DNA from 2 places in the Streptomyces sp. x-19 genome. Region 1 is predicted to be linked to the other one. Evidence: riboswitches for the same ligand, from Rfam matches in the RefSeq annotation. Region 1 holds a riboswitch; the other holds the start of a gene.
The links. A riboswitch is a leader RNA that binds a small molecule or an ion and turns the genes downstream of it on or off. The one in region 1 is predicted to bind magnesium.
Positions count from the first base shown of each region.

Region 1 (4,206 bases):
GGAGGGGACGCGGACTCCGACCCGGTCGCCGGGACCGATGCCACGGTCCCTGAGCTGCCGTGCGCGGCGTTCGATCTCGATACACAGGTCGCGGTAGGTGAGCGCCTCGGAGCCCGTGTCGAGGGCGATCGCCTGGGGATGTGCGGCGGCGGTGGCATCGAGCACGTCGAGCAGGGTCCGCGGGGCCGGGGTGCCGGCGGTGCGGTACAGGGCCCGTTGGGGCACTGGTTCGGACGGCTCGAAGGACGATTCGAGAAGGGGCGACGACATCGATATGCCTCTGTTCGGTGCCGGTGGGTGGATGACCCTCGGACGTTCGCCCCTAGAGATGTCGCTGCTCAGGCAGGGGGTTCGCCTGCCGGGCGATCTGTTCCGCAATTCGAACGTGCTGTGAATGCGGCCATCGGGCGCTTGGGCAGGCAGCGCCGGGAAAGCGGCCGCGGCGCCTGACCACGGCGTGGGAAAGAATTGACTCCGGCCGGGGATTGTTTTCGGCACCACTCCCCCGCGCCGACAAAACCGCAGGTCAGGACCGTGATCCCGATCGGTCACGGGTCAACCGGTCAAGCCTTGTCTAAATGATTGCGCAACTGAGCACATATTCATCGACTTCTCACGCCGACCTCATCGCGGTGTCATGACGCGGCCATACCCTCGCCGTGCGTCCGGTACACCCCGAGACACCCGCGAACGTCGACCAACGGGGCGCCGGCGCCGCCTACTTGAGGATGTTCACGGCCCGGGCCACCACCAGGACGACGGTCAGCAACGAGACCGCCGACTGCACCAGCATCAGCAGCTTCGCCCAGCGGGTCAGCGGCATCACGTCGGTGGGACTGAAGGCGGTGGCGTTGGTGAACGACAGGTACAGGTAGTCGGCGAACTGCGGCTCCCAGTGCTCCGGGGCCAGCTCCGGCGTCGCCATCTGCGGGAAGAGGAAGTCCGGGTAGCGGCGCACCGCGTGGACCCGGGCGACCGGCCCGCCGCGGTCCCACTCCCAGTACCAGAGCGCGAAGACGATCACGTTGGTGGCCCAGATGCTGCCGCCGGTCGCCAACAGCGGTCCGGCGTCGCTGCCCTCCGTACCGCGGACCAGGCCGATCACCAGGTGCACCGCGGACCAGCCGTTCGCGGTGCTGATCATCGCGATCAGCACCAGCCCCGCCCCCCGGTAGAGCCACGAGACCCGCTCGATGCGGTACGGGTCGGCCAGCACCAGCACGAGCAGCAGCGCGATCTCCAGCCCCGGCAGCAGCCACTCCGGATGGATCGCCAACCGCTCCGGCAGCAGCCACTGCAACGCCGCCGCCAGCAGCACCGCGCACGTCGAGGGCCAGCGGGGCTCACCGCGGGTGACCCGCCGCCAGGCCGGGCGCAGCCGGTGCCCCGCCTCCGCCACCCCCGCGACGGCGGGCGCCAGCAGCGCCTCGATGCGGTCCAACCGCTCGGCTTCGGTACCGGATTCGCCCGGCGTGCCGGGCTCGGGGTCCTGGGACATGCGGCTCATGCTCACCCGAGGTCGACGCGGTGTCCAGCACGTCGGACCGGGGCGGCCGGGCGGTCCGCCGCGGGGTTAAGAGTCGGTCAAAAACTTGCGCGATTGCGCAAGTGTCCATCGACAGGGTCTAGACTCCTAGAGGTTTGACGAAGCACGCACCTCGTTCGGTGAGGCGTCGTCACGGACACAGGCCACTGATCCCACCCGTCGAGAGACGCTCCGGATCAGGACAGGTCTCCCCGGCCCAAGGGGTGACCCCAAGTGGCTGCCCCACCCGGGGCTACGCCGTGACGTGCCAAAGCTCTGACGAGTGGGGGTGAGCCGGTCGACGGTGACCGGCCGCTCCTTGCCGGATCGACGACGGCGCGTCCCGTGCGCCCCGGCCGGAAGGAGGCGAGAGACATGGATTGCAGTAGTCCGGGCCATCATCGGCCCCACCTCCGCTTGCCCTCGCATTCTTCCGGCACGCGGTAGCCACCTTCCCTGCGCGGCCTCCCCGCCGCACCACGCCCCCGTACGGCCATGCGCCGACACGGGTCGCCGTGCTGCGCTCCCGCGCAGGGAAGACGGCTGCCTCGCGCCCCCAACACCTCCCCCGCCCGGGGGACTTGGGAGGTCGCCATGACCGAGACCACCGTCCGCACCACGGCCCCCGCACCGCACCCCACCGCCGTGCTCGACGACGCGCACACCGGTGACATCCGCGGCGCGCTCGGCACCATCCGGCACGACGACACCGCCCCGCGCCGGGGCCTGTCCGCCAAGCTCAAGACCCTGCTCGCCGTCGTCGGCCCCGGCCTGATCGTGATGGTCGGCGACAACGACGCCGGTGCCTTCACCACCTACGGCCAGGCCGGCCAGAACTACGGCACCCACCTGCTGTGGACCCTGCTGCTGCTCGTCCCGGTGCTCTACGTCAACCAGGAGATGGTGCTCCGGCTCGGCGCCGTCACCGGAGTGGGGCACGCCCGGCTCATCCTGGAGCGGTTCGGGAAGTTCTGGGGCGCCTTCTCCGTCATCGACCTGTTCCTGCTCAACGCGCTGACGCTGGTGACGGAGTTCATCGGCATCACCCTCGCCGCCGGGTACCTGGGGCTGCCCAAGGTCGGCGCGGTCCTGCTGGCCGCGGCCGTCATCATCGCCTCCGCCTTCACCGGGTCGTTCCGCAGGTTCGAACGGATCGCCATCACCCTGTGCGCGGCGTCCCTGCTGCTCGTCCCGCTGTACTTCCTGGTCCACCCGTCCACCGGGCAGATGGCCCACGACTTCGTCGTCCCGCACCTGCCCGGCGGACCCGGCGGACCGTCCGCGGTGATGCTGCTGATCATCGGCATCGTCGGCACCACCGTCGCGCCCTGGCAGCTCTTCTTCCAGCAGTCCTACGTCATCGACAAGCGGATCACCCCGCGCTTCATGGGCTACGAGAAGGCCGACCTGTGGATCGGCATCGCCATCGTGGTGCTCGGCGCCGCCGCCCTGATGGGGTGCACCGCCGCCGCCTTCGCCGGCACCGCGGGCGCCGGAGCCTTCACCGACACCGCCGGCATCGCGCACGGCCTGACCGCCCACGCCGGCAAGCTCGCCGGGGTGCTGTTCGCCATCGCCCTGCTGGACGCCTCGATCATCGGCGCCTTCGCGGTGTCCCTGTCCACCGCGTACGCCATCGGCGACGTCTTCGGCATCCGGCACTCCCTGCACCGCGGCGTCGGCGGCGCCAAGGGCTTCTACGCCGTCTACGCGGGGCTGGTCGCCGCGGCCGCCACGATCGTGCTGATCCCCGGGTCGCCGCTGGGCCTGCTCACCGAGGGCGTGCAGACCCTGGCCGGGGTGCTGCTGCCGTCCGCCTCCGTCTTCCTGCTGCTCCTGTGCAACGACCGGGCGGTGCTCGGCCCGTGGGTCAACGGCCCCCGCACCAACGCCTTCACCGCCGCCGTCGTCGGCGTCCTGGTCACCCTCTCGGTGATCCTCACCGCCGCGGTCCTCTTCCCGGACATCGACGCGGGCAGCATCCTCACCCTCATGGCGGGCTGCGGCGCGGCCGGGGTGCTGGCGCTCGGGTACGCGGAACTGCGGCGGCGCCGCAAGGGCTGGGCGCGCGGCAGGCGTCCGGTGGACCGCACCGGCCGCGAGGACTGGCGGATGCCGCCCCTGGCGGAGCTGACCCGGCCGGTGCTCTCCACCGGACACAAGATCGGCCTGACCGCGCTGCGGACGTACCTGCTGCTCGCCATGGTCCTGGTCGTCGTCAAGCTCGTCCAAGTGGCGCTCGGCCAGTGAGGTTTCCGGCCCGGCGCCGACACCCGTCCCCCACCCCACCCGTTCCCGAGGAGGTGCTCCCATGCACACCCTGACCGTCGTCGACTTCCTTGTCCGACTCGCCACCGGCGTGGCCTGCGGAGCGCTCATCGGTGTCGAGCGCCAGTGGCGCGCCAGGATGGCGGGACTGCGCACCAACGCCCTGGTCGCGGCCGGGGCCACGCTCTTCGTCCTCTACAGCACCGCCGTCGGGGACTCCGGCAGCCCCACCCGCGTCGCCTCGTACGTGGTCTCCGGCATCGGCTTCCTCGGCGGCGGGGTGATCCTGCGCGACGGGGCGGGGGTGCGCGGCCTGAACACCGCCGCCACCCTGTGGTGCTCGGCGGCGGTCGGCGTGCTGGCCGCCTCCGGGCGCCTCGAACTCGCCGTCCTCGGCACCCTCGCCGTCCTCG
Region 1 is NZ_JAJPWK010000003.1:187,750-191,955, forward strand. Features, by position in the region: gene pls (epsilon-poly-L-lysine synthase Pls) at 1-270, opposite strand, end outside; gene ACLJT4_RS09500 (hypothetical protein) at 719-1,498, opposite strand; M-box (ykoK) riboswitch at 1,651-1,821, shown strand; gene ACLJT4_RS09505 (NRAMP family divalent metal transporter) at 2,120-3,775, shown strand; gene ACLJT4_RS09510 (MgtC/SapB family protein) at 3,837-4,206, shown strand, end outside.

Region 2 (4,206 bases), on a different contig from region 1:
AGATCGCCCCGGCCAAGCTCGCTGACGGCTCGTACGAGACGCTGGCGAAGAACAAGCTCACCACGTCCGGCTCCGGCGAGAACTACACGGTCGACGGCTCCGCCAAGGTCGTCTGTGGCAACGTGCAGACCGCCAACACCACCGTCTACATCATCGACACCGTCCTGCTGCCCAAGAGCTGACCGGAGCCTGAGTCCGGGTGCCCCGGTGCATGCCGGGGCACCCGGGGGACGGCGACCGCAGCAGGCTCGGCCGTCGCCGTCGCGGGTGTCACAGGCCAGGCGGCGGGCACCGACGCCCTGCCGGCGAAAGATAGTTGACATAGCGTCAGATACCGTTCCACGTTCGCGCTCGCCCTTCCTGTCGGCGGCGAGCCCCGTGAGATCGGCGCAGTGGAGATCGGCCGCACCTCAGGCCACCGCTGCCCGGCTTAGCGTGGAAGGCGTGAGCATCGAGAGCGACATCCGCGAGTTCCTGGCCTCCCGCCGCGCCAAGATCACCCCCCAGCAGGCCGGGCTGCCCGCCTACGGCACCAACCGCCGGGTAAAGGGCCTGCGCCGCGAGGAAGTCGCCATGCTCGCCGGCGTCAGCGTCGACTACTACGTCCGCCTGGGACGCGGCCGTATCACCGGGGCCTCGGAAGAAGTCCTCGACGCCGTCGCCAACGCCCTCCATCTCGACGAGGCCGAACGCGCCCACCTCTACGACCTGGCCCGCGCCGCCGCCAAACGCCCGGCCCACCGCAGGCGCGCCCGCGGCCCGCTCCCCGACAGCGTCCTGCGCGTCCTGCACTCCATGACCGACTCCCCGACCTTCATCCGCAACGGCCGCCTCGACATCCTCGCCACCAACTCCCTCGGCCGCGCCCTGTACTCGCCCCTGTTCCGCGACCCCACCGCCCAACAGGCCAACATCGCCCGCTTCCAGTTCCTCGACCCGCTCGGCCGCGACTTCTTCCCCGACTGGGAGCAATCCCTGAACACCACCGTGTCCCTGCTGCGCACCGAGGCCGGGCGCGCCCCGCACGACAACGACCTGACGCAGCTGATCGGTGAACTCGTCACCCGCAGCGAGGAATTCCGCACCGCCTGGGCCAAACACAACGTGCGCCTGCACCACACCGGCCGCAAGTCCTTCCGTCACCCCGCCGTCGGCGTACTCACCCTCGACTTCGACGCCCTGGACCTGTCCGCCCAGGCGTTCTGTGCTGCGGACCGGCCCCTGGGCGGGCAACGGACTCCGACGACTGCGGCCGGGAACGGGTTCCGTGGCGAGGCGCGTCAAGACTTCGCCAAGCAGTTGCGTGATCTCGCAACTATGCCGTTATGCTTCTGGAGGTTTGAAGAAGGCACCTCGTTCGGTGAGGCGTCTGCACGGACACAGGCCACTGACCCGACGACGTCGAGAGACGCCCAGGTTCAGGACAGGTCTCCCCGGCCTAAGGGGTGACCCCAAGTGGCTTCCCCACAAGCGGAATACGCCGTGCAGTGCCAAAGCTCTGACGAGTTGGGGTGAACCGGTCATCGGGACCGGTCTGCTCCTTGCCGCGTCGTCCAGCGCCCACGTGCGCTCCGGCCGGGAGGAGGCGAGAGACATGGACTGCAGTTGCAGTAGTCCGGGCCACAGTAGGCCCGTCATCCGGATTCGCATGTCCTTCTCGACCTCCGGTACGCGGTAACCACCTCTCCCGCGCGCACGCGCCTCCACGCCCCAGGCACCCGTACGGCCTTCGCCGTCCCGGGTGTCCGGGCTGCGCGCTCGCAACGGGACGGCTCCCGCGCGCCCTCAACACCGCTCCCCAACGGGGGAATTGGGAGGCCCGCCATGACCAGCCTGATCAACGACAAGACTGTTCCCGCACCGCGCAGCGCCGTCCTCGACGACGCGCACGTGGGCGACATCCGCGGTGCGCTCGGCACCATCAAGCACGACGACACCGGCGAACGCCGGGGTCTGTCCGCCAAGCTCAAGACGTTGTTGGCGATAGTCGGCCCCGGCCTGATCGTGATGGTCGGCGACAACGACGCCGGCGCCTTCGCCACGTACGGCCAGGCCGGACAGAACTACGGCACGCAGCTGCTGTGGACCCTGCTCCTGCTCGTCCCCGTCCTGTACGTCAACCAGGAGATGGTGCTGCGTCTCGGCGCGGTGACCGGAGTGGGGCACGCGCGCCTGATCCTGGAGCGGTTCGGGAAGTTCTGGGGCGCGTTCAGTGTCATCGACCTGTTCCTGCTCAACGCGCTGACGCTGGTCACCGAGTTCATCGGCATCACCATGGCCGCCGACTACCTGGGGCTGCCGAAGACGGCCTCGGTGGTCCTGGCCGCAGCCGTCATCATCGCTTCCGCCTTCACCGGGTCCTTCCGCCGCTTCGAGCGGATCGCCGTCGCCCTGTGCGCCGCCTCGCTCCTCCTGGTCCCGCTCTACTTCATGCTCCATCCCAAGACGTCGCAGATGGCCCACGACTTCGTGACCCCGGTCATCCCTGGCGGCAGCGGCGAGTTGGCCACCGTCATGTTGCTGATCATCGGGATCGTGGGCACCACCGTGGCGCCCTGGCAGCTGTTCTTCCAGCAGTCCTACGTGATCGACAAGCGCATCACCCCGCGCTTCATGAAGTACGAGAAGGTCGACCTGTGGATCGGCATCGCCATCGTCGTCATCGGCGCCGCAGCCCTGATGGGCCTGGTCGCCGCCGCGTTCGCCGGGACGAAGGGCTTCGGCGACTTCACCGACACCGCGGGCCTGATCAACGGCATCTCGGCCAAGGCCGGCAAGGTCGCCGGTGTCCTCTTCGCGATCGCCCTGCTGGACGCCTCGATCATCGGCGCGTTCGCGGTGTCGCTGTCCACCGCGTACGCGATCGGTGACGTGTTCGGGATGAAGCACTCCCTGCACCGGGGCGTCAAGGGCGCCAAGGGCTTCTACGCCGTCTACGCCGGCCTCGTCGCCGCTGCGGCCACCATCGTGCTGATCCCCGGCTCCCCGCTCGGCCTGCTCACCCAGGGCGTGCAGACCCTCGCCGGCGTCCTGCTGCCCTCCGCCTCCGTCTTCCTGCTGCTGCTCTGCAACGACAAGCAGGTCCTCGGACCGTGGGTGAACGGGCCCAAGACCAACGCCTTCACCGCGGCGGTCGTCGGCGTCCTGGTGTCACTGTCGATCATCCTCACCGCCTCGGTGCTCTTCCCCGACATCAGCGCGGCCGCCATCCTCGACATCATGGCCGGCTGCGGCGTCGCCGGGGTACTGGCCGCCGGCTACGCCTTCACCCGCCGGCGCACCGCCACCAAGGAAGACCCCATCGACCGCACCGGCCGCGACTCGTGGCGGATGCCGCCGCTGGAGACGCTGACCCGGCCGGTCATGTCCACCGGCCGCAAGATCGGTATGGGAGCCCTGCGCACCTACCTGCTGGTCGCGGCGGTCCTGGTCGTCATCAAGATCGTCCAGGTTGCCCTCGGCAGCTGACCCGCGCACGTCGACGACCGATCACTCCCGTGCCGGGGTGGCGGCGGGACCTCCCCGCCCGCCGCCACCCCACCGACCCCTCACGGAGATGGGAGGGCACCCATGCGCCTTCTCCCGCACCTCACCAAGCTCACCGCACCGGCCCGGCGGCACCACCACGCCACCGACGAACGTCCTGACCCGAGCCCCACCGGCCACATCTGCCCGCGTGTGCGGTTGGCCCTGCAGGACGGCACCGAGCGGGAGTACCTGCTCGACGGCCCCGGTACCTGCCCCCTTCCCCGCGACCCGCACGCCAGGTACGAACCGCGCGTGCACCTGGCCTACCTCCTCGCCCAGCAGGGCCACGACGCCCACTGGCTCGCCCGCTTCGCCGACCTGCCGCTGCCCGCGGCCGATCGCCTCACCGAAGCCGCCTCCTCGGCCACCCGAGCCGGATACGCTCCGTAGCTCCCGCGGGCGCTGAAGCCCGCACACCACCGCACCGTTCACCCGCCCCCGGCCATGCCTGTCCTACGCCGACAGCGCGCCGCCCCACGGAGGTGACTCCCGCATGTCCGTCTTCACCGCTGTCCACATCCACCGGCCCGCCCTCCGCCGCGGGAACACCCGCCGCGTCGTACGCGACTTGCTCTCCGCAGTGCTACGGCGCATCGCCGACAGCCCTCTCGACAGCCCCGTTGTCCGCACACTGCCCCGTCCGGCGTCCGCGGCCGGGGCGACCGGCCGGGAACGGCC
Region 2 is NZ_JAJPWK010000004.1:513,768-517,973, forward strand. Features, by position in the region: partial or broken gene ACLJT4_RS14850 (fasciclin domain-containing protein) at 1-182, shown strand, start outside; partial or broken gene ACLJT4_RS14855 (helix-turn-helix transcriptional regulator) at 445-1,197, shown strand; M-box (ykoK) riboswitch at 1,346-1,518, shown strand; gene ACLJT4_RS14860 (NRAMP family divalent metal transporter) at 1,825-3,468, shown strand; gene ACLJT4_RS14865 (hypothetical protein) at 3,571-3,918, shown strand.
Region 2: another riboswitch for magnesium. It lies ahead of ACLJT4_RS14860 (NRAMP family divalent metal transporter); the one in region 1 lies ahead of ACLJT4_RS09505 (NRAMP family divalent metal transporter).